DNA from 3 places in the Sphaerisporangium sp. NPDC049002 genome. Region 1 is predicted to be linked to each of the others. Evidence: riboswitches for the same ligand, from Rfam matches in the RefSeq annotation. Region 1 holds a riboswitch; each other region holds the start of a gene.

Region 1 (7,840 bases):
CCGAGGCGATGGCCCTGATCCTCGGCCGCCGCTGAGCCGGGGCACGATCCTCCGGGTGCGTCGATCCGATTCGTTATCCACAAGCCGGACCCATGGCACAGATCGTCACTGGGGAGCACCTAGGCTTGACGCCATGACCACCACATGGAGGGTGCCAGGCGTGCCCGACAAAGGGCGCTGCCTGGTCATGGGCGTGGTCAACGTCACCCCCGACTCCTTCTCCGACGGCGGCGAGTGGTTCGACCCCGAGGTGGCCGTGCGCCACGGCCTCGATCTGGTCGAGCAGGGAGCCGACATCGTCGACGTGGGCGGCGAGTCCACCCGGCCGGGCGCGGCCAGGGTCTCCCTGGCCGAGGAGCTGCGGCGCGTGTCGCCCGTCATCCGCGCCCTGTCGGAAGAGGGTGTCACGGTCAGCGTCGACACCATGCGCGCCGAGGTGGCCGAGGCCGCAGTGAGCGCGGGCGCGAGCCTGGTCAACGACGTCAGCGGCGGCCTGGCCGACCCGGCGATGCCGCGTGTCGTGGCGGCGGCCGGCGTCCCCTACGTCGTGATGCACTGGCGTGGCCACAGCCACGACATGGACGGGCGCGCGATCTACTCCGATGTGGTGACCGAGGTCACCGAGGAGCTGCGCAAGCGGGTCGACACCGTGCTCGCCGAGGGCGTGGACGAGCGGCAGATCATCGTCGACCCGGGCCTCGGCTTCGCCAAGCGGGCCGAGCACAACTGGTCCCTGCTCGCCGGCATCGGCAGGCTGGGCGAGCTTGGTTACCCCATCATCATCGGAGCGTCGCGAAAGCGCTTCCTCGGCCGCCTGCTGGCCGACCCCGATGGCACCCCGAGGCCCTTCGGCCGGTCCGACGACGCCACGCTCGCTGTCACCGCACTGGCCGCCCACGCCGGCGCCTGGTGCGTGCGGGTGCACCACGTGCCTTCCAACGCCGACGCCGTGCGTGTCGCGGCGGCCTGGCGAGAGGGGGAGGGGGTTCTATGAGCACGACGGCAGCGGAGATCGAGAAGCTCAACGAGGCCTTCTACACCGCGATCGAGAGCGGCGACCTCGACCGCATGACCGAGATCTGGGCCGACGACGGCGAGGGCCGGGTGGCGATGTGCGTCCATCCCGGTTGGCCGATGCTGAGCGGCCGGCCCGAGGTACTGCGCTCGTGGGCGCTGATCATGGCGAACACGCCCTATATCCAGTTCGTGCTGACCGACGTCCGCACCACCGTGATCGGCGACGTCGCGGTGCTCACCTGCGCGGAGAACATCCTCACCGCCGCCGACACCGAGGACGCCACCTTCGCGGCGGGCCGGGTGGTCGCCACCAACACCTTCGTGAGGACCCAGGCGGGCTGGCGGCTCTGGTTCCACCATGGCTCCCCCGTCCTCCAGGGCGAGGATGACGACGACGAGGACGACGAATGACCATCCCCGGCGAGACGGGTCCGCGTGACAGTGTGAGCCTGGTGGGGCTCCGGGCGCGGGGGCGGCACGGCTGCCTGCCCGCCGAGCGCGAGCTGGGCCAGGAGTTCGTGGTCGACATCACGCTCTTCCTCGACACCGCCCCGGCCGCCGCCGGTGACGACCTGGCCAAGACCGTCGACTACGGCGAGCTCGCCGTCCGGCTGGCAGGCATCGTCGAGGGTGAGCCGGTCAACCTGATCGAGACCCTGGCACAGCGCCTGGCGGGCGCGTGCCTCGCCAACGAGCTGGTCGAGGAGGTGGAGGTCAAGGTGCACAAGCCCGCCGCGCCGATCCCGCTTCCCTTCGACGACGTGATCGTGACAGTGAGGAGGAGGCGCTAATGAAGGTCGTTCTGGCGCTCGGCAGCAACGTCGGCCGCCGCTTCGACACGCTTCAAGGTGCCGTTGACGCGCTTTTCGACGCCCCCGGGCTCGACTTCGTGGCGGTGTCCCCGGTTTACGAGACCGATCCGGTGGGCGGACCGCCCGATCAGCGGCCGTACTTCAACGCGGTGGTGATCGGGCAGACCATGACGCTGGGCCCCCAGGCGATCCTGGAGCGTGCGCTGAGCGTGGAGACCGCCTTCGGCCGGGTCCGCCTGGAGCCGTGGGGTCCGCGCACCCTCGACGTCGACCTGATCATGGTCGGTGACCTGCTCTCCGACGACCCCGAGCTCACGCTCCCGCATCCTCTGGCCCACGAACGGGCGTTCGTGCTGGTGCCGTGGTCGCAGGCCGATCCAGGGGCGGTGCTTCCCGGGCGGGGGTCGGTGGCCGGTCTGCTCGCCGACCTCGACCAGAGCGGCGTGCGACTACGGGCCGACCTGGCCCTGCAGCCCCCCGGCTGACGGGCGCCCGAGGCCCGTGGCCGGCCGGTCGGGGCACGATCCGTCCCCGGCCTGTGGACAGGCCGGTCGGGAGCCCACCACCCTCCGCGGGCAGCCGGCCGGCGCACGAGGGGTCCGCGGGTTGCGGTGGGGAGACAAGAGGAGGATCGCGTGAAACCGAGCCGTCCCGGCGTGCTCGTCCTGTTGGTGGTCGCTTTCACGGTCCTGACGTGGGCCGTGTTGCAGAAGGTCTACTCAGATCTGCCGACCGTGCCGTGGACCGCCATACCGACAGTGCTCATCCTGGCGGTCGGCGAGGCGTACAGCGGGTGGATGACCCGGGCCCGCATCGAACGCAGGCCCGGCACCAAGCCGGTGGAGCCGCTGGCCGTGGCCCGGCTGGCCGCGCTGGCCAAGGCGTCCGCCTACGTGGGAGCCGCGTTCGCCGGGGTGTTCGCGGGCTTCGTCTTCCACGTCGTCCCGCTGCTCGACCAGGACACCCCCCGGCGTGACTTCTTCCTCGCCGGCGGTTCGCTGATCTCCTGTGTGGTGCTCGTCTGCGCGGCTCTGTTCCTGGAGCACTGCTGCCGGGTGCCCAAGCGCCCCGACGACGACGCGAAGGACTGAGGACGACCAGCGGGGCCCGGCCCCGAGGCCGGGCCCCGCTCTGCAAGGAGCCACCCTTAATCCCTTGATCCCTGTCCCTTTACGCAATGTTGTTCCTTCACGAGATCGACGGTGTTAAACGCGTCTCGCGAGATTCGTGGTGAGAAACCCCGAAAAAAGATCACTTGTCGATGTCGCCGACGACGAAGAACATCGAGCCGAGGATGGCCACCATGTCCGAGATCAGGTGGCCGGGAAGCATCTCCCTGAGCACCTGCACGTTGTTGAAGGACGCGCTGCGCAGCTTGAGCCGCCACGGCGTCTTCTCGCCCCGCGACACCAGGTAGTAGCCGTTGAGCCCGAGCGGGTTCTCGGTCCAGGCGTAGGTGTGGCCCTCGGGCACCTTCAGCACCTTGGGCAGCCGCTGGTTGATGGGACCGGGCGGCAGCGACCGCAGGCGCTCCACGCACGCGTCGGCGAGGTCGAGCGCGACCTTCACCTGGTCGAGCAGCACCTCGAAACGGGCATGGCAGTCACCCGCCGAGCGCGTGACCACCTTGACGGGAAGCTCCCCGTAGGCCAGGTACGGCTCGTCGCGGCGCAGGTCGAGATCGACCCCCGAGGCGCGGGCGATCGGCCCGCTGACCCCGTACTGCATGATCGTCTCGCGGTCGAGCACCCCGACCCCCCGGGTGCGCGCGAGGAAGATCTCGTTACCGGAGATCAGGTTCTCGATGTCCGGCAGCCGCCTGCGCACGTCGGCGACCGCCTGGGCGACCCGGTCGAGCCAGCCGTACGGGAGGTCCTCCTTCAGGCCGCCGACCCTGTTGAACATGTAGTGCATGCGCCCGCCGGAGATCTCCTCCATGACGGCCTGCAGGGTCTCTCGCTCGCGGAAGGCGTAGAACACGGGCGTGATGGCGCCGAGCTCCAGGGGATACGACCCGAGGAACATCAGGTGGTTGAGCACGCGGTTCAGCTCGGCGAGCAGCGTGCGCGCCCACACCGCCCTGACCGGCACTTCCATGCCCAGCATGCGTTCGACGGCGAGGACGACGCCCAGCTCGTTGGCGAAGGCCGACAGCCAGTCGTGCCGGTTGGCCAGCACGATGATCTGCCGGTAGTCGCGGACCTCGAAGAGCTTCTCGGCGCCACGGTGCATGTAGCCGACGATCGGCTCGGCGCTGCCGATGCGCTCGCCGTCCACGGTGAGCCGAAGGCGCAGGACACCATGGGTCGAGGGGTGCTGGGGGCCGATGTTGAGGATCATGTCCTCGGTGGCCAGTTCCTTGGCCCCGGCCCCGATCCCCACGACCCGTTCGGTGCGCGCGCCTCCGGTGCCAGCTCCGCGAGGTTCGGTCATAAACCCCATGCTGTCACGTCAGCGGCGTGAGGCAAGATCCGAGAGGGCGGTGACCAGGCGGCGGACGTGCTCCTCGGTCGTCCCGATGCCGATGGACGCCCGTACGGCCCCGGCGGTGCCGTCCGCGCACGAACCGTCGGCGGCCTGGCCGACGGCGTCGAGCAGGTGCCTGACGAAGGGATGGGCGCAGAACTTGCCGTCGCGCACCCCGATGCCGTACTCGGCGGACAGCGTCTCGGCGACCTCCCTGGCGGTCCAGCCCTCGACCACGAAGGAGACGATGCCGACGCGCGGGTGGGCGGGCCCCCAGAGCGACAGCTCGTGGACGCCCGCGATCGCGGCGAGGCCGTCGCGCAGCAGTTCGACGAGGCGCTCCTCCTCCCTGATCAACGCCGTCCAGCCGGTGGCCGAGAGGGCGTCGCAGGCGGCGGCCAGGGCGACGGCGCCGAGGACGTTCGGCGTGCCGGCCTCGTGCCGCTGCTCGGGGTCCGCGCTCCACTCGGCGTCCAGCGGCAGCCCCTGCCCGGCGCCTCCGGTGACGGCCTTCGACGCGCCGCCCCCGCGCAGGTACGGCTCGGCCTGGGCGAGCCAGTCGGCCCGGCCGATCAGGGCGCCCGCGCCGAACGGCGCGTAGAGCTTGTGCCCGGAGAACGCCACGTAGTCCAGGTCGAGCGCGGTCAGGTTGAGCCGGCGGTGGGGGACGAGCTGCGCGGCGTCCACGAGGATCCGCGCGCCGTGCCGGTGGGCGATGTGGGCCAGGGCGGCGATCGGCCACAGCTCGCCGGTCACGTTCGAGGCCGCGGTGACGACCAGGAGCTTGGGTCCCTCGATGGCCGCCAGGGTCTCGTCCGCCGCGCGGACCGCCTCGCCGGGGAACCGCGGGGGCGCCAGCCGTACCGCCTCGGGCCAGGGGAGCAGGGACGCGTGGTGCTCGGTCTCGAAGACCACGACGGTGGTGCCCTCGGGCAGGCAACGGGCCAGCAGGTTCGCCGCGTCCGTGGTGTTGCGGGTGAACACGACGGCGTCACCGGGACGGGCGCCGACGAAGGCGCGCACGGTGTGCCGGGCCTGCTCGTAGCGCGCCGTGGTGAGCTGCGAGGCGTACCCGGCTCCCCGGTGAACGCTGGAATAGGCCGGGAGCGCGGCGGCGACCGCGGCGCTCACCGGCTCCAGACAGGGGGCGCTCGCCGCGTAGTCGAGGTTGGCGTACCGCACGAGCCCGCCGCCCTTGACCGGGACCTCCAGATCTCCACCGAGCACGGCGGGGATGGCCGGAGCGGTACGTCCCGCCGCCTCGCCCTGGAAAGCACTGCCGGGCACGGAGCCGCCGGAGGCGTCCGAGCCGGAAACGACGGGATTCAGGACAGTGAGTGCGGACAACGCCGGCCTCCTAGGGTCATGGGACCCCGGCCATGGCGTTGGTATGACGGAGCCCGCGCTTGACTGGCGCACCTCGCACCAGACCTGGTCCTCACCCGGGGCACCCCGCCGCGAGCGCGAGGGTTGCCGGTCAGCGAGCCGGGGCTTGACGCTGACACTCATGACCTACGGGGACTATAACCCAACCTCCCCCCGCCTCCGCAACGTGACAAGCCCCACGCCCCGAGCCGTTCTCAGGCAGCACTGGCAGTCACCGCTCCTGCCGGGTGGTGTTCACCATTTAGCAGCCGGGATCTCGCAACCGGTGAACACCACCGCAGCGGCGAGTAACGCCGAGTTATGACGGGCCTTCGCCACCGAGAAGTTCGGTGGGAATGCCCAGGCCATCAACCAGATCGCGTACCATCGTCACGCCGCTGGCCAGCCGGGTCCCCGATTCGAGCTGAGACACATAGCACTGAGATCGCCCGATAAGCTCCGCCAGTCTCTCCTGACTCATCCCGGTATGCTCGCGGATCAACGTGCATACGGCGACAAGATCCCATGAAGCAAGCGCTTCACGGATATCAGGAAGGGTCCACACCTCCGCTGGTACCGGTCGAGCGTCCGCAGCGCACGGGCCACACACATCATCGGTGTTGTACCGGCTCAGCGGGCGTACACACTTGCGGCACATTCGCTCCGGCTCGATCATGGCGTCACCTCGGACCCGCAGTACCGGCGAGGTAGCTCCTCATGCTCGTCAACCCGGCAGCCAAGGGCTTCGAGGGTGGCGAACCCACGGTGACGCAACAGCCGCACAGGAGCTCTTCCACGAGGGAACACGCGAGGGGACGGCCATAGTGGCGCAGGTGCTCGGTCACACGCCCGGCATCGGGTCGGCTCAACCGCATCGCTCCTCGCCATGGTGGAAGACGATCGCGCCGCTGGCATGGTCCCGGTTAGCGCGCACCAGGATGGGCCCGTACCGGTAGCACGGGTAGGGGTAGGCGAAGAGGTCCAACCGCGCCGGGCGGACTGTCCCCCGGCCACGATCGGGCATGGTGTGCAAGGCGGCCAGTAGCGCTCTGCGCGCCCTGACGGACGTGTCCGTCACGCCACGAACTCCGCGCCCGCCCAGATCGTCGGCGTCCCACGTCCACAGCACCGGCTCATCATCGACGTTGTCGGGGTCCAGTCGCGGTACTCCGCTCATGGCCCGGCGTTGTGCCGGTAGGGCCGGAGCCGACCCGGGGAGCGAAAGGCGCCGACTGATGGCGCCGGGAAAGTAGCCGCCCACGGAAATCCGTGCGGTCGTGGGCATGCCGTATGGGTCGCGCGGCTCGTCGTCATTCCTAATGGGCTCGCGCTCGTGCTCGTCGCAGCTGGTCATGCTGCCCTCCCCGGAGAATGGATCACTTCGAGCTCGGACTGACGCATGAGCTCGCGCAATCCCTCGAGGGTGTGCGAGTTGATCATCAGCGGCTCGCACGACCAGAGGGCGATCGCGTAGAACCGGCGGTTCCAGGTGCCGTACATGACGTGCCAGCCGGGCTCCAGTTGGTCGAGTTGGACGGCGGCCGCGGGAGGCTGGCCGCGTCGTGTGCGTACGGCGGATGTCCGCACCACCGGCAACCGAGAGGCTTCGGCGGGGTCTCGGCGCGGTGCCGGATACGGACGAACCGGGGCGTGGGCCGGGTTAGGACGTTCCTAGGATTGTTCATCGGATCGCACCCTTCGCGTGCGCGAACTGCTCGCGGCGGCGGTCAGGCCACAGCCCGCGTTCCATCACCTGGTCCACGCGCATTTCGTGCTGGCGGGGTGCCTGTTCGCCTGTGCGGCGGAGCTTGACCCGCTCCCGCGGGGACAGCGGCTCGCCCCTACCGGCCGTGCGCAGGTTCAGCCGACGGGTCTGGTAGTCCCGCCACCAGACCGCGACATCCCCGTCCAGTCGCTCGGTGCCCTGCTTTACCCACGCCCCCAGCTTCCCCAGCGACGGCCGGAACTTGGTGATGCGCTCGGTGGTCATCTCATAGGCGTGCGGCGCTACGGCCGGCTCGCTCATAGTCATGGCCACCAGTGACAGCTCCAGGACAGCAGCGCCGGATGCGGACTCGTTGGTGATGGACCGCAGGTCAGTCTTGGGCATGATGAGAACGCCTCTCTTGAAGGGGTGCCAGGGCGCGGGCCCAGGTTTGGCGACATGGCCGCGCCTGGCT
Region 2 (7,840 bases), on a different contig from region 1:
GCGGCGAACCTGCCCACGGCGATGCCGGCGGTGAACGCGGTGAGCCCGGTCGCCGCGACGGCCGCGGTCATGCCCGTCTGGTCGGCCAGCAGCTTCGCGGCCCAGACGTTGAAGAGGAACTCCATGGCCACCAGGCAGAACAGCACCCCGCAGGCGACGTGGAAGCGCCAGCCGTACGGGGCTCTCACGGCATGTGTGACGCCGTCCTCCGCGTGGTCACCGGCCGGCGGGAGGGCCGGCACCCACACCCTGCCCATGAACGCGAGCAGGAGCAGCGCCGCGATCGGGGTGACGAGGATGCCGGCCCGCCAGCCGAGCGGGGAGTCGGCGAGCACGCTGACGAGGTAGGACACGCCGATGCCGACGGTGACGCCGACCGCGTTGGCCTCGTTGATGGCCGCGGGTCCGGCCGCCCGGTGGTGGTCGTTCAGCACCGACATGCCCACGTAGAGGCTGATGGAGCCGCCGCCGCTCGCCAGGCCGAACCCGAGCAGGGTGACGGGCAGCGCCGTGGTGACCGCGACCAGCGCGACGCCGCAGGCCATCGCGGCCACGCCGAGCCAGGTCGTGCGGCGCCGGCCGATCTTGGAGGTCAGATGCGGTATGGCGATGCCGCAGATGATGCTCCCGACGGCCATGGAGGTGCCGTGCAGCCCCGCGACGGCCTGGGACACGCCCTGGTCGATGCGGAGCAGCGGGAGCGCGGCGGAGAGCCCGTACAGGTAGGTGCAGAAGATCGCGAGCTGGAGGTAGATGAGCCAGGTCGGGCGGTCCCTGGTGAGCCTGGCGCGCGGTCGTGCGGACATGGTCGAGCTCACAGATCCCCCGTGCCTAGGAGCACTCGAACGGTCAGAACGTATCACCGCCCCCATATCAGTGGAATGTGGCTCTACGGCGAGTAACCCCGTATTTGGGACGGTCGGGGTCAGCGTTCGAGGGCGGCCAGTTGGTCGGCGAACCACCGGCTCGGGGGGAGCGCCGTCGCGGCGGCGCGCAGCCGGGTGCCCCGGTCCGCGCGCTCCTCCTCGGGAAGGACCAGCGCTTCGTGCAGGGCGTTCGCCGTGCCCGAGACGTCGTACGGATTGACCAGCAGAGCGTCGCCGCCGAGCTCGGCCGCGGCGCCCGCCTCCCTGGAAAGCACCAGCGCGCAGTGGGGAGCGAGGATCGGGCCCTCCTTGGCGACGAGGTTCATGCCGTCGCGGATGGGGTTCACCAGCAGCACGTCGGCCATGCGGTAGGCGGCGAGGGAGCGGGCGTAGTCGTCGTCCACATTGAGGATCACGGGATCCCAGTCCTCGCCGCCGAACAGGTCCTCGATCTCCTTCGCGCAGCGCTGCACGGCGGCGGTGTACTCGCGGTACTCGGGCAGGTCGTGCCGCGAGGGGTAGGCGAAGGCGAGGTGGACGACCTTGCCGTGCCACTCGGGATGGTCGGTCAGGAACTGCTTGTAGGCCGACAGGCCGCGCACGATGTTCTTCGACAGCTCGGTCCTGTCGATCCGCACTATGAGCTTGCGGTCGCCCACCCGCTCGCGCAGGGCGGTCATGTGCGACTCGACATCGGGCTCCAGGGCACGGGCCCAGAGCGCGTCGCCGTCGACACCGAGGGCGTGTACGCCGATGCGCGTCGTCCGGCCCTCGTAGGTGACGGTGCGTTCGACGCGGTCGACCCGGGCGCCGAGCAGGGTCTCGCAGCAGTCCATGAACGCCGAGGCCCAGCGGGCGGCGAGGAAGCCGGCGTGGTCGGCGCCGAGGATGCCCGACAGCAGCTCGGCGGAGATGTCGTCGGGCAGCAGCGAGAAGTACTCCGGAGGCGCCCACGGGGTGTGGGAGAAGTGGGCGATGCGCAGGTCGGGCCGTTCGACCCGGAGCATCGCCGGGGCGAGGGTGAGGTGGTAGTCCTGGATCATCACCCGGGCGCCGTGCGCGGCCTCCTCGGCCAGGGCGAGGGCGAACGCGGCGTTGTAGTCCTGGTAGGACTCCCACTCTCTGCGGAACCGCATGTCGAACTGCGGCGAGTTCGGGATGTCGTACAGCAGGTGGTTGACGAACCACAGCGTGGAGTTCGCCACGGCGTTGTAGGCGCGGTGGAACGTCGCGGGCGGGATGTCCAGCATGCGCACGGGCCCGGTGTCGTAGCCCGCCTGGTCGAGGCGCCCGCTCGGAGCGAGCCGTACGGCGCTGCGGTCGCCGTCGGAGAGGGCGGCGCACACCCACAGCACGTTCGTGTCCTTGGCGACCTCCGAGAGGCCGGAGACCATGCCGCCTCCGCCCCGGCGCATGGTCAGCGCACCGTCGTCGGCCAGCGTGAACGACACCGGGCCCCTGTTGGAGGCCAGCAGAACAGTGTTCATCTGCCCATCACCACTCCTCGTCCGCCAGGTGGCGGTCGTCCCTCGCCGTTCATCTCCGCTGTGATGCGCACTCGGCCGCAGATTAAATGAATTTAACGCTCCCAATAAGATGGGCTGATGGTCTGGTCGAGGCAAAGTGGAGACGGTCGAGGGGAGCTCCGGCATGGCGCTTGACGAGACGACCGAAGAGCTGGCCCGCGCCGCCGCCCAAGGTGATCACCGCTCCCTCGGAGAGCTCCTCCGCCGCATCGAGCCCGACGTGCTCCGCCACTGCGCGAGGCTCCTGCCCTACCACCAGGACGCGGAGGAGGCTAGCCAGGATACGTTGCTGGCCGTCGCCCGCAACATCGGAAGGTTCGAAGGGCGGGCACGTTTTTCCACCTGGTTGCACATCGTCACCGCCAACTGCGCGCGCACGACCTATCGCACGCTGAAGCGCCGGGGCGCCGAGCAGACTTCCGAGGACCTTCCCGACATGCGGGCCGACCCGCGCCGGGTGAGCGTCATCGCGGGCTCGCGGCTCGACCTGCTCGACGCCATGGAGGCGCTGGAGGCGGACAAGCCCGAGCTGGCCCAGGCGCTCGTGCTGCGCGACATCTGCCAGCTCGACTACAACGAGGTCGCCGAGCAGCTCGGCATCCCTCTCGGCACCGCCAAGTCGCGCATCCACCAGGCACGCAAATACGTGCAGGCGGCCCTCGGCGACGCCTACAGGTGAGCCCGCGATCCCACCGCGCGGTCACTCCGGCCGCGCGTCGGTGATACGCGGTCGTCTCGCTTGGTGAGACAACTCGCCGAACCCGCTGGCGGGCAAGGTACAGTTCTTTTGTCCTGCCTGAAACATCGGCGGGATCACAACTTCATATTGCTCATCCAGAGGGGTGGAGGGACCGGCCCTGCGAAGCCCCGGCAACCCTCCCGGCTGTGGTCACACGCGTCTCCGAACGACGCGGCATCCGACCAACTGAGACCAGCCGGGACAGGTGCCAATTCCGGCCCGTGATCAAGGTGGTCCGGGCGAAGATGAGGGAAAGGCCTCGCTTCATGGCGCTCGCAACAGCTGAGACAACGACCACACTCGACTTCGGCCCCGCCGTCGCGCTCTCCTGCCGCGAATGTGGCACTCGCTACGACCTCGGACCGATCTTCGCCTGTATCGAGTGTTTCGGGCCACTCGAAGTGGCCTACACCTGGGACACCCCCGAGGCCGGCCGCGCCGCGTCGGTGACCCGCCGGGAGATCGAGTCCGGCCCGCAGAACATCTGGCGCTACCGCTCGCTCCTCCCGGTGCCCGCCGACGTCATCTCCAAGCCCAACCTCGCGCCCGGCTGGACCAAGCTGGTCAAGGCCGACAACCTGGCCCGTGAGCTGGGGATCCGGAGCCTGCACGTCAAGGACGACTCCGGGAACCCGACCCACTCCTTCAAGGACCGGGTCGTCGCGATCGCCCTTGAGGCGGCGCGCAACTTCGGCTTCCACACCCTGTCGTGCTCCTCCACGGGCAACCTCGCGGGCGCCGTCGGCGCCGCCGCGGCCCGCGCGGGGCTCGACTCCTGCGTGTTCATCCCGTCGAACCTCGAAGAGGCCAAGATCATCATGGCCTCGGTGTACGGCGGGCGCCTGGTGGGCATCGAGGGCACCTACGACGAGGTCAACCGCTTCTGCTCGGAGCTCATCGGCGACCCGCTGGGCGACAAGTGGGGCTTCGTCAACGTGAACCTCCGTCCCTACTACGGGGAGGGCTCCAAGACCCTGGCGTACGAGATCGCCGAGCAGCTGGGCTGGCGGATCCCCGACCAGATCATCGTGCCGGTGGCCTCGGGCTCGCAGCTCACGAAGATCGACAAGGGCTTCAAGGAACTGATCAAGCTGGGGCTCGTCGAGGACAGGCCTTACAAGATCTTTGGGGCGCAGGCCGCGGGGTGCTCGCCGGTGTCGTCCGCCTTCAAGGCCGGTCTCGACATCGTCCAGCCGGTCAAGCCGGACACCATCGCCAAGTCGCTCGCCATCGGCAACCCCGCCGACGGGCCGTACGTCCTGGACATCGCCCGCCGTACGGGCGGAGCGGTCGAGGACGTCACGGACGCCGAGGTCGTGGACGCGATCCACCTGCTGGCCCGCACCGAGGGCATCTTCGGTGAGACCGCCGGCGGCGTCACCGTGGGAGTGCTCCGCAAACTGGTCCAGAACGGCCTCCTGGACCCGGAGGCCGAGACGGTGGTGCTCAACACTGGGGACGGCCTGAAGACCCTCGACGCGGTCTCCGCCAAGGCCCGGCCCACCGCCGTCATCCGGCCCTCGCTCGACGCATTCCGCACGGCTATCGCCGATAACTCCTGAAAGGTCGCGATAAATGAGCGTTTCTGTGCGGATTCCGACGATTCTCCGTACGTACACCGACGGTGCCGCGGAGGTGAACGGTGAAGGCGCGACACTTCGCGAGGTGTTGCAGAAGCTGGAGACCGACTTCCCCGGAATCGGTGCCCGAATTCTGGACGAAACGGGCAAGATTCGCCGTTTTGTCAACGTGTATGTCGGAGAAGAGGACGTCCGTTTTGTAGACGGACTCGACACCGTCACGCCGGACGGGGCGCAGATCTCGGTGATCCCCGCGGTCGCCGGAGGCTGACCCTCGGGTACTCCCAACGCCCACGCGTCCCTGGGACGGGTGGGCGTTGGCATGTCCAGGGGGCCTGGAACGGCCTGACTATCATAATAGAAGTTCTTACCTGGCCCTTCTGTGTAGTTTAATTATCAACTAACGCACCAGAGCGGGAAAAAGTAGCGTCCCGCTTACAGCGAACGTCAAGAAGTAGTTTGGTGTTTGACACTGTTGCGCCAAGCCTTGCCACAGGTATGGTCGAGAACGATCGACGTGGCCGAGGAGTTCGCATGCGTCTCGGTTCCGAAGGTCACGGGCCTCGCGGAGGAGTGGGTGGGGTCCGGAGCCCAGCAAGAGGAGTCGGAAAGTGGCGCAGGGCACCGTCAAATGGTTTAACGCGGACAAGGGCTACGGCTTCATCGCGGTAGACGGTGGTAAGGACGTGTTTGTCCACTACTCAGCGATCATGTCCGAGGGATACCGGTCCCTTGAGCAGGGTCAGCGGGTGGAGTTCGAGATCACACAGGGCCAGAAGGGTCCACAGGCGGAGTCCGTGCGGACTGTGTGACGACACCGGCGCTGTCCGGTCGTCGACGAAGATCCACTGGTCTCTCTCAGTCAGTAGCTGGAAGGTTCGGTTCGTCGTGCATCAGGACGGGCCGAGCCTTCCGTCATGTCCGTGCTCTCCCGCACGTGAGGTCAGGTCCAATATTCGGCATACGGTCAGAGAAATCCTTGTGCCGCCCAGGTCATAGGGGTTGTCGCTTGCACTCGGCAGGGTAGAGTGCTAAACAGTTCGTTGGCACTCTCCTGGGGAGAGTGACAAACCTGGATCGAGGCGATGGGGCCTGGCGGTTCACGGCGACAGGTGTCGTGAATTCGCGGGTCTACATGCCGTCGCGGGCGTCGGCTCGATCCGCTGCAAGCCACCCTGTATCTGGGAGGTCTAGCCGTATGGCAGCCAAGATGATCGCGTTTAACGAGGACGCCCGGCGCGGTCTCGAGCGCGGTATGAACCAGCTCGCCGATGCCGTCAAGGTGACCTTGGGTCCCAAGGGCCGCAACGTCGTGCTGGAGAAGAAGTGGGGCGCTCCCACGATCACCAACGACGGCGTCTCGATCGCCAAGGAGATCGAGCTTGAGGACCCGTGGGAGAAGATCGGGGCCGAGCTCGTCAAGGAGGTCGCGAAGAAGACCGACGACGTCGCGGGTGACGGCACCACCACCGCCACCGTGCTCGCCCAGGCGCTGGTGCGCGAGGGCCTGCGCAACGTCGCCGCCGGCGCCAACCCGATGTCCCTGAAGAAGGGCATCGAGGCCGCCGTCGAGCGCGTCAGCGAGGAGCTCTCCAAGCTCGCGAAGGACGTGGAGACCAAGGAGCAGATCGCTTCGACCGCCTCCATCTCCGCCGGCGACACGCAGATCGGCGAGATGATCGCCGAGGCGATGGACAAGGTCGGCAAGGAAGGCGTCATCACCGTCGAGGAGAGCAACGCCTTCGGCCTGGAGCTTGAGCTCACCGAGGGTATGCGCTTCGACAAGGGCTACATCTCCGGTTACTTCGTGACCGACCCGGAGCGGATGGAGGCCGTCCTCGACGACCCCTACATCCTCATCGTCAACTCCAAGGTGTCGGCCAACAAGGACCTGCTCCCGCTGCTCGACAAGGTCGTGCAGGCCGGCAAGCCGCTCGTGATCATCGCTGAGGACGTCGAGGGCGAGGCCCTGGCCACCCTGGTCGTCAACAAGATCCGCGGCCTGTTCAAGTCCGTGGCCGTCAAGGCCCCCGGCTTCGGCGACCGCCGCAAGGCCATGCTGGGTGACATCTCCATCCTCACCGGTGGCCAGGTCATCAGCGAGGACGTGGGCCTCAAGCTTGAGACCGCCACGCTCGACCTGCTCGGCCGCGCGCGCCAGGTCATCATCACCAAGGACGAGACCACCATCGTCGACGGCGCCGGTGACCCCGAGCAGATCTCCGGCCGGGTCAACCAGATCCGCGCCGAGATCGAGAACACCGACTCCGACTACGACCGCGAGAAGCTCCAGGAGCGCCTCGCCAAGCTGGCCGGCGGCGTCGCCGTCATCAAGGCCGGCGCGGCGACCGAGGTCGAGCTCAAGGAGCGCAAGCACCGCATCGAGGACGCCGTTCGCAACGCGAAGGCGGCCGTCGAGGAGGGCATCGTGCCCGGCGGTGGCGTGGCTCTGCTGCAGGCGGGCGCCAAGGCGTTCGACAAGCTGGAGCTCTTCAACGACGAGGCCACCGGTGCCGCGATCGTCCGCAAGGCGCTCGAGGAGCCGCTGAAGCAGATCGCCGTGAACGCCGGCCTCGAAGGCGGCGTCGTGGTCGAGCGCGTCCGCAACCTCGAGGTGGGCATCGGCCTCAACGCGGCGACCGGCGAGTATGTCAACATGCTCGAGGCGGGCATCATCGACCCCGCCAAGGTCACCCGCTCGGCGCTGCAGAACGCCGCGTCCATCGCGGCCCTGTTCCTCACCACCGAGGCGGTCATCGCCGAGAAGCCCGAGAAGACCCCGGCCGCTCCCGCCATGCCCGGCGGCGGCGACATGGACTTCTGAGCCTCCGGCTCGCAAGTCACCAAAAGGGCCATCCCCGGATCCACCGGGGGTGGCCCTTTGGCGTCACGTATCTCCGAGGAGTGGCGCTACGACCTTCCGCTCGGCGGCTGCGCGCCGGACTGAAAAAGGGGTCGTCAGGCCACGCCGTAGGCGCCGATGCCGTTCTCCAGCAGGTCGAAGGCGAGCCGCGCCTGGGCGCGCACGTCCCTGACGACGTCGTCGTGGCTCTCTCCGGCCATCTTGCGCCTTATGCCGTCCGCCGCGAGCCGGCGGATGGCCGCGCAGACCTGGGCGGCGACGAGGCC
Region 3 (7,840 bases), on a different contig from region 1:
GCGCTCCAGCGCGTCCTCGGCTCTATAGGCCACGACGCCCAGCCCGGCGGCGGCGGCCAGGCACGCGGCGGCCAGGCCGATCGCCACGCGCGGCCACCCCACCCGGCGGGACACGGGACGCGGCCCCGGTGCCGTGACGGCCGGGGGAAGCTGCCTGACCAGGCCGATCTCGGCCAGGACGCGCTCGCGGAGCGCGGGCGGAGGCTCCTTGCCCACGGCGACGCCGAGGCGGGCGGCGGTCTCGCGCAACCCCCGCGTCTCCTCGGCACACTCGGCGCACCGGGTCAGATGGTCCTCGAAGCTCAAGCGGTCCCGGGCGTCGTCGATGGCGTACAACGCGTACGCGCCGGCCAGCGTGTGCGGGTCGCGGCTCATCGCTCCACCCCCAGGCAGTCGCGCATGCGGATGAGTCCGTCACGCATCCGGGTCTTCACCGTCGCCAGCGGCACCTTCAGCAGCTCGGCGACCTCTCTATAGGAATATCCACCGTAATAAGCGTACGTAACCGACTCGCGCTGCAACTCGGTCAGACCCTCAAGGCATCGGCGCAGCCGTTCCCATTCGAGCGTGGTCTCGACCGACTCGACGACGACGTCATAGGGGCGCCGCACCTCCAGGCGCGCCACGCGGTCCTCACGGTCGATCGCCGCCTGCGCGGCGCGGACCCGGTCGACGGCGCGGTGGTGGGCGATCGTCATCACCCACGCCACCCCCGACCCCCGGGAGCCCTCGAAGCGCGCGGCGCCGCGCCAGACCTCGACCAGCACCTCCTGGGCCACCTCCTCGGCCTGGGCGGGGTCGCGGAGCACCCGCAGGGCCACGCCGTAGACCGGGGCCGCCACCATGTCATACACCTTCTCGAACGCCGGGCGGTCCCCGCGCGCGACCCGTTCCAGGAGCTTCTCCAACCCTGGCTGGTCATGCCGGCCGTCATCCACCGGCGCGGCCCGTCTCGGCCTCATGCACTCTCCCCACCATCGGCGTGGACGCTGACACATCTACTTCGGACACACCCGGCCCGCGGATTGGACGGAGGCGGTTTCCCTGGTCGGGGCACGCACCGCTGAGCGGGGGGATGCGCCGGAGGCCGAAGGGGGGTTACACATCGTGGCCGGTGAGAACGTTTCCCCGGGCCTTACCGCCGCAGCCTGGAAGTAATCAGGTAGGAATTGCATACTTTACTGCGCGGGGCTATCGTCGATTGAGGTCACGAGACCAGCGAAAAGCCCTGGCTTGCTGGTCGGCAACCCCGCGTCCGCAGGGTGCTCCAGGTGACGACCAGGCGGGGCGGAAGCGTCCCGCAAGCGAACGCCGGCCCCGGCCGGCGGTGATCGGCTGGAGGTGGGGGGTGCGAGCGGTGGCATCGCGGTTCGCCGGAGCCCCGCCGTCACAGCAAGAGGAAGAGGCCCCCGAATGCCGCCCACTCCCCTCCACATCAGCGCGGCCCTCGACGGTGCCGGCTGGCACCCCGCGGCGTGGCGCGACCCGTCCGCCCGCCCGCGAGAGCTCTTCTCCGCCCGCTACTGGACCGATCTCGCCACCGAGGCCGAGAGCGGCCTGCTCGACTTCGTGACGATCGAGGACTCCCTCGGCCCGCAGTCGTCCTCGTACGAGGGCCCCGACGACCGTACCGACCAGGTGCGCGGACGGCTCGACGCCGTGCTCCTCGCGGCCAGGATCGCGCCGGTGACCGGCCGCGTCGGGCTGGTGCCCACGGCCACGACCACCCACACCGAGCCCTTCCACGTCGCGACCGGCATCGCCACCCTGGACCACGTCAGCGGCGGGCGCGCCGGGTGGCGCGCGCAGGTCTCCGGCCGTCACACCGAGGCCGGGCACTTCGGCCGCCGGGAGTTCCCGGTGCTGCGGCCGGCCGACCACGAGGCCCCCGAGCCGGCCGGGCACGTGAGCGACCTGCTGGAGGAGGCCGCGGACGCGGTCGAGGTCGTGCGCCGCCTGTGGGACAGCTGGGAGGACGACGCCGTGATCCGCGACGTCGCCACCGGCCGCTTCGTCGACCGCGACAAGCTGCACTACGTCGACTTCCAGGGCCGGTGGTTCGGCGTCAAGGGCCCGGCGATCACCCCTCGGCCGCCGCAGGGCCAGCCGCTCGTCACCGCCCTCGCGCACGCGAGCCTGGCCTACCGCTTCGCCGCGCGCGGCGCCGACGTCGTCTACGTCACCCCCCACGACAAGGAGCAGGCGCGCGCGATCGTCGCGGAGGTCCGCGAGGCGGAGGCGGCCGTGGGCCGGCCGGGCGAGCCGTTGCTCGTCTTCGCCGACCTGCTGGTCCACCTCGACGCCGACGCACGGACGGCGGCGGACCGCAGGTCCCGGCTCGACGAGCTCGACGGGGCCGAGCACGTCTCGGACGCGGCGGTGTTCACCGGCACCCCCGAGCGGCTCGCGGACCTGCTCCTCGACTGGCGGGAGGCGGGCATCCAGGGCTACCGGCTGCGTCCCGGCGTTCTGCCCTCCGACCTGAGGGCGATCACCCGGGGCCTGGTGCCCGTGCTCCAGGGCCGGGACGCCTTCCGCCGCGCGTACGAGGCGCCGACGCTGCGCGGCCTGCTCGGGCTGCCCCTTCCGGCCAACCGCTACGCCACAACCGCCGTCTGAGCCCCGCCTCTGAAGCCCTCCAACGAGGACACGATCCCGCGGCCGGCCGAGCCGGCCGCCGAAACGGAACCCGCATGAAGTTCCTCGCCATCACACTGATCGTCCACGGGCCCGACCCCATCACCGGTGAGCTGAAGCCGACCACGGCACGGCTGCGCGAGGTGGTCGACAACGCCGTCCTGGCCGAGGAGCTGGGCTTCGACGGCTACGGGGTCGGAGAGCGCCACGAGCGTCCCTTCATCTCCTCCTCACCGCCGGTCGTGCTCAGCCACATCGCCGCCAGAACCTCCGAGATCCGGCTGTTCACCGCCGTCACCACGCTGAGCCTGCTCGACCCCGTGCGGGCCTTCGAGGACTACTCCACCCTCGACCACCTGTCGGGGGGCCGGCTGGAGCTCATCATCGGCAAGGGAAACGGCGCCGCGCAGGCACAGCTGTTCCACGTGACCAGCGAGGACCAGTGGGACCGCAACCGCGAGTCCTACGAGCTGTTCCGCCGCCTCTGGCGCGAGGACAAGGTCACCTGGTCCGGCCGCTTCCGCCCCGAGCTGCGCGAGGCGGAGACCTGGCCGCGCCCGCTCCAGCGGCCGGTCCGCGTGTGGCACGGCAGCGCCACCAGCAGGGAGTCGGTGGACCTCGCGGCCCGGTATGGCGACCCTCTGTTCTCCGCCAACGTCACCAACCCGATCGAGCCCTACGCCGAGCTGATCCGCCACTACCGGGAGCGCTTGGAGTTCTACGGGCACGATCCGGCCGAAGCGCTGGTCGGCGCGGGCACCGCGGGCTACTACGGCGCCAGGACCTCCCAGGAGGCGGTCGAGACCTACCGGCCGATCTTCGACGCGCGGCTGGCCATGTTCCGCAGGCTGGGCCTGGAGCCGGTGTTCCCCACGCTGGAGGACGCCATCGAGCGCAGCTCCATCCTGGTGGGCAGCCCGCAGCAGATCATCGAGAAGGTCCACCGCTACCACGAGAGCTTCGGCCACGAGGTCATGCACCTGAGCGCCGACGCCGACGGCCTGACCGACAAGCAGCACCGGGCCACGCTGGAGCTCTTCCAGAGCGAGATCGCGCCCGTGCTGCGCAGGGACATCCCGAGCAGGCCCTTCCCCCTGCCGGTCACCGCCTGAGCCCCCCTCATCTCACCGCCGCCTCCCAGGCCCCCGAACATCCGGTCCAGCACCGAAAGGCCGACATGTCATCCCATCGGACCCCGCTGTCCATCCTCGACCTCGCCCCCATCGTCTCCGGCGGCACCGCCCGGGACGCCCTGCGGAACACGATCGACCTCGCACGGCGCGCCGAGGAGTTCGGCTACCACCGGTACTGGCTGGCCGAGCACCACTTCACCCCCGGGGTCGCCGGCTCGGCCCCGGCCGTGCTGATCGCGCTGGTGGCGGCGGCGACGAGCCGGATCCGGGTCGGCTCGGGAGCCGTGCAGCTGGGCCACCAGACCGCCGCGGCCGTGGTCGAGCAGTTCGGCACGATCGACGCCCTGTACCCGGGCCGCATCGACCTCGGCCTCGGCCGGTCGGGGCAGCGGCGGGCCGAGGCCCTCAAGGAGCTGAAGGACGGCGCCGGAGCCGAGCCCCGCCACGAGGAGCCACGACCCGCCCGCGACACGCACGGCCTGCTCATCCCGCCGCCGTTCTCGTTCGCGCACCTGCTCACCTCGCCGCGTTTCGCGCTGTGGGCGTCGCTGCTGCAGCAGCCGGGGGCCCAGTCCCCCGATTTCGCCGACCAGGTGGACGACATCCTGGCCCTGCTGTCCGGCACGTACCTGTCCTCCGAGGGACTCGACGCGCACGCCGTGCCAGGGGAGGGCGCGGACGTCGAGGTCTGGATCCTTGGCAGCAGCGGCGGCCAGAGCGCCCAGGTGGCGGCCGAGCGCGGCCTGCCCTTCGCCGCGAACTACCACGTCAGCCCGTCGAGCGTGCTGGAGGCGGTGGACGCCTACCGCGCCGCGTTCAAGCCGTCGGCGAGCCTGGCCGCGCCGTACGTCGTCGTCTCGGCGGACGCGGTCGTCGCCGCCGACGACGCCACCGCGCGCGAGCTGGCCTCGCCGTACGGGCTGTGGGTGCGCAGCATCCGCGCCGGTGAGGGGGCCATCGCCTTCCCCTCACCGCGCGAGGCCGCCGCCCACTCATGGAGTGAGGAGGACCGGCTGCTGGTGGCCGATCGGGTGGACACGCAGTTCGTCGGCGCGCCTGCGACCGTGGTGGAGAAGCTGCGCGTGCTGAGGGACGCGACCGGGGCCGACGAGCTGCTGGTCACCACGATCGCCCACGACCACGCCGACCGCGTGCGCTCCTACGAGCTGCTCGCCGAGGCCTGGGACCGGGTGGAAACGGAGCGCATGGCCCCGCCCGCGTGACCTGGGGGGGCGCGGGCGCTCCCGTCGCGGAGTTGGAAGACTGGGCCATGGTGGCGGCATCATGGCATCCAGCACCGACGACCGAGGAGAGGCACGTGACCAAGCGTCCCCTTGTACTGCTGGACGTGGACGGGGTCCTCAACCCGGCCCGGAGGCACTCGCCGTGGCTGAGGCGTCACGAGTGCGTCCTCGACGGCCAGACGTACAGGATCCTGCTGAACCGCCGGCACGGACGCCTGCTCACCGCGCTCGCCCGCGACGCCGGGGCCGAGCTGACGTGGGCCACCACCTGGGAACAGCACGCCAACGACGTGATCGCGCCGCGCCTCGGCCTGCCGCGCCTTCCGGTCATCACGGTCAACAGCGACCCCGGCAGCCGCGCGGGCGAGCACTTCAAGACCCGGCACGTCGCGGAGTACGTCGCGCGCCGCCCGTTCGTCTGGTTCGACGACAGCCTCGGCACCCCCGACTGGCAGTACCTCAAGGACCATCCCGGCGTCGACGAGTTCCTGCTGGTCGAGGTGGACCCCATGACCGGCCTGACGGACCGCCACCTCGCCCAGGCGCGCGAGTGGCTGGCCGGCAGGGCCGCGCCCGACCTCGACGGCGCCGGCGCCTCCTCCCCGTGACGCACCGGCGGCCGGAGATGCCAGAGATGCCGGAGATGTGGCATACGCACACCTTTGATCGTTAACTGCGCCGCCACTCCGGGTACAGCTCGTGAGACTAGCGTGCCCCGCGAGACCTGAGAGTGGGGTGTGTTTTGATGGGGAACAAGACGCTGGCCGGTACGCTGGCGGTCCTCGTGGGAGGGGTGTTGCTCGCCGCCCTCCAGCCCGCGAGCGCGACGACCAGGGGCGGCCACGACGACCGGGGGCCGGTCATCATCGGGCACCGCGGCGCCAGTGCCATCCGTCCCGAGCACACGCTCCTGTCCTATGAGGCGGCGGCCCGGCTCGGAGCCGACTACATCGAGCCTGACCTGGTGTCGACCAAGGACCACGTCCTCGTCGCCCGGCACGAGAACGAGATCTCGGGGACGACCGACGTCGCGAACCACCCCGAGTTCGCCGACCGCAGGACGACCAAGACCATCGACGGCGTCGCGATCACCGGATGGTTCACCGAGGACTTCACGCTGGCGGAGCTGCGCACGCTGCGGGCCAAGGAGCGCGTCCCCGACCTGCGGCCCGACAACACCGCGTTCGACGGGCTGGCCCAGATCCCGACCTTCGACGAGGTCATCGACCTCGCGCAGAAGTACGGCGTGGGCGTCTACCCCGAGACCAAGCATCCGACCTACTTCGACTCGATCGGGCTGTCGCTGGAGGAGCCGCTCCTCGCGGCCCTCAAGCGCCACGGCTGGGACAGCGTGCGGTCCCCGGTCTTCATCCAGTCCTTCGAGACCAGGAACCTCAAGGAGCTGCGCTCGGCCACCCGCCTGCGGATCATCCAGCTCATCAACGCGAGCGGCGCGCCGTACGACCTGGTGGCGGCCGGCGACCCGCGCACCTACACCGACCTCGTCGCCCCGCAGGGCCTGCGGGAGATCGCCCGCTACGCCGACGGCGTCGGCGTGGCGACCACGCGGATCCTGCCCACCGGCCCCGACGGCCGCACGCAGGCGCCCACGCCCCTGGTACGGGACGCGCACCGGGCGGGCCTTCTGGTCCACACCTGGACGGTCCGGCCGGAGAACTCCCAGCTTCCGGTGGACTACCGGCTCGGCAACCCGGACAGCCCGGTCTACCCGCGTGCCACCGGAGACGTGATGCGCTACCTGGACCGGCTGTACACCCTCAAGGTGGACGGCGTGTTCTCCGACAACCCGGGCATCGCCCGCGCCACGCGCGACCGCCTGCTCTCCGAGGACTGACCCGCCCGGCCCGCTCCGCCGGGAACCTTCACGGTTCCCGGCGGAGCTTTCGCGTTCCCGCGCCCCGGGTGGCGCCGTCCCGGGCACCTCATCGGGCGGGCGCCCCGCCACGCCGGCCCTGCGCATTCTGTTATGTGGGTAGATCGTATTGTTTGAGGCGAACGTCCCCTTTGGGCTTCATGTGGCGTAACGACGGGTACGAGATGCTTAGTCAAACGCCGCAGTGATCGGAACTCGGAGGTCCGCAAGGGGCTCAGCCCATCCCACTGTCCGTTCGATCTCGCCCACGCCGCGTCTCCGGCCGGCGATCACACACCCGCGAGGCGGCCCCTCGCCGGGTGGAACCCTTTCCCGCCACGCCCGCCGCCGGGGCGTCCACCGCACCCCACCTCATGCCGGCTCTCCATGCCCTTCGCGGCCCTTCGCGGCCCTTACGGCCCTGCGCCGCCCTTGCCGCCCTGCCGCCTTTGCGACCCGATCCCCGCGAACGGGAGGTCCCCAGAGCTCTGCCGACCGTACACACCTCAGCGTAGGAGCGTCCATGATCGGTACGGAGTACAGCGACGCGCGAGTCCGCGACCTGGCGGACGTGGAAGGGTTCGCGCAACGGTGCTTTCAGGGCACACCTGGCGACGATATCGGCATCGAGCTGGAATTCCTCGTCTTCGACCGCTCCGATCCCTCGCGGCAGGTCGCGGTCGAGCGGATCGCCGGGGCCCTTCCCCTGCTGCCCGGCGGCAGCGCCGCCACCTTCGAACCCGGAGGCCAGCTTGAGCTGTCCGGCCGGCCGGGAGGCCTGCCGGGAGCCGTCGCCGGCGCCGCGGCCGACGTGCAGGCCGTGCGCGGGGCCCTGCACGAGGAGGGGCTGGTGCTCGCCGGGATGGGCCTGGACCCGGTACGACCGCCGCTGCGCCAGCTCCGTGAGCCGCGCTACGACGCGATGGCCGAGCTGCTCGGCGTGCCGTACGGGC

Evidence for each region. Region 1 has a riboswitch for S-adenosylmethionine ahead of AB0B89_RS12950 (aminotransferase class V-fold PLP-dependent enzyme). Riboswitches for the same ligand answer to the same signal wherever they lie in the genome.
Region 2: another riboswitch for S-adenosylmethionine. It lies ahead of thrC (threonine synthase); the one in region 1 lies ahead of AB0B89_RS12950 (aminotransferase class V-fold PLP-dependent enzyme).
Region 3: another riboswitch for S-adenosylmethionine. It lies ahead of AB0B89_RS28935 (LLM class flavin-dependent oxidoreductase); the one in region 1 lies ahead of AB0B89_RS12950 (aminotransferase class V-fold PLP-dependent enzyme).

Annotation. Positions count from the first base shown of each region.
Region 1 covers NZ_JBEZFH010000048.1:6,247-14,086, forward strand. The annotation lists gene folE (GTP cyclohydrolase I FolE) at 1-35, shown strand, start outside; gene folP (dihydropteroate synthase) at 134-994, shown strand; gene AB0B89_RS12925 (nuclear transport factor 2 family protein) at 991-1,428, shown strand; gene folB (dihydroneopterin aldolase) at 1,425-1,808, shown strand; gene folK (2-amino-4-hydroxy-6-hydroxymethyldihydropteridine diphosphokinase) at 1,808-2,314, shown strand; gene AB0B89_RS12940 (DUF3180 domain-containing protein) at 2,465-2,920, shown strand; gene AB0B89_RS12945 (NADH-quinone oxidoreductase subunit D) at 3,081-4,262, opposite strand; gene AB0B89_RS12950 (aminotransferase class V-fold PLP-dependent enzyme) at 4,281-5,582, opposite strand; SAM riboswitch class IV at 5,693-5,808, opposite strand; gene AB0B89_RS12955 (helix-turn-helix transcriptional regulator) at 5,980-6,336, opposite strand; gene AB0B89_RS12960 (hypothetical protein) at 6,526-6,837, opposite strand; gene AB0B89_RS12965 (hypothetical protein) at 7,011-7,247, opposite strand; gene AB0B89_RS12970 (hypothetical protein) at 7,342-7,770, opposite strand.
Region 2 covers NZ_JBEZFH010000118.1:5,432-13,271, forward strand. The annotation lists gene AB0B89_RS22445 (MFS transporter) at 1-806, opposite strand, end outside; gene AB0B89_RS22450 (trehalose-6-phosphate synthase) at 926-2,353, opposite strand; gene AB0B89_RS22455 (RNA polymerase sigma factor) at 2,517-3,071, shown strand; SAM riboswitch class I at 3,220-3,383, shown strand; gene thrC (threonine synthase) at 3,398-4,693, shown strand; gene AB0B89_RS22465 (MoaD/ThiS family protein) at 4,707-4,982, shown strand; gene AB0B89_RS22470 (cold-shock protein) at 5,323-5,523, shown strand; gene groL (chaperonin GroEL) at 5,910-7,535, shown strand; gene AB0B89_RS22480 (TetR/AcrR family transcriptional regulator) at 7,670-7,840, opposite strand, start outside.
Region 3 covers NZ_JBEZFH010000197.1:547-8,386, forward strand. The annotation lists gene AB0B89_RS28925 (anti-sigma factor) at 1-375, opposite strand, end outside; gene sigK (ECF RNA polymerase sigma factor SigK) at 372-962, opposite strand; SAM riboswitch class IV at 1,206-1,313, shown strand; gene AB0B89_RS28935 (LLM class flavin-dependent oxidoreductase) at 1,414-2,619, shown strand; gene AB0B89_RS28940 (LLM class flavin-dependent oxidoreductase) at 2,694-3,749, shown strand; gene AB0B89_RS28945 (MsnO8 family LLM class oxidoreductase) at 3,815-4,993, shown strand; gene AB0B89_RS28950 (HAD domain-containing protein) at 5,089-5,622, shown strand; gene AB0B89_RS28955 (glycerophosphodiester phosphodiesterase) at 5,760-6,869, shown strand; gene egtA (ergothioneine biosynthesis glutamate--cysteine ligase EgtA) at 7,411-7,840, shown strand, end outside.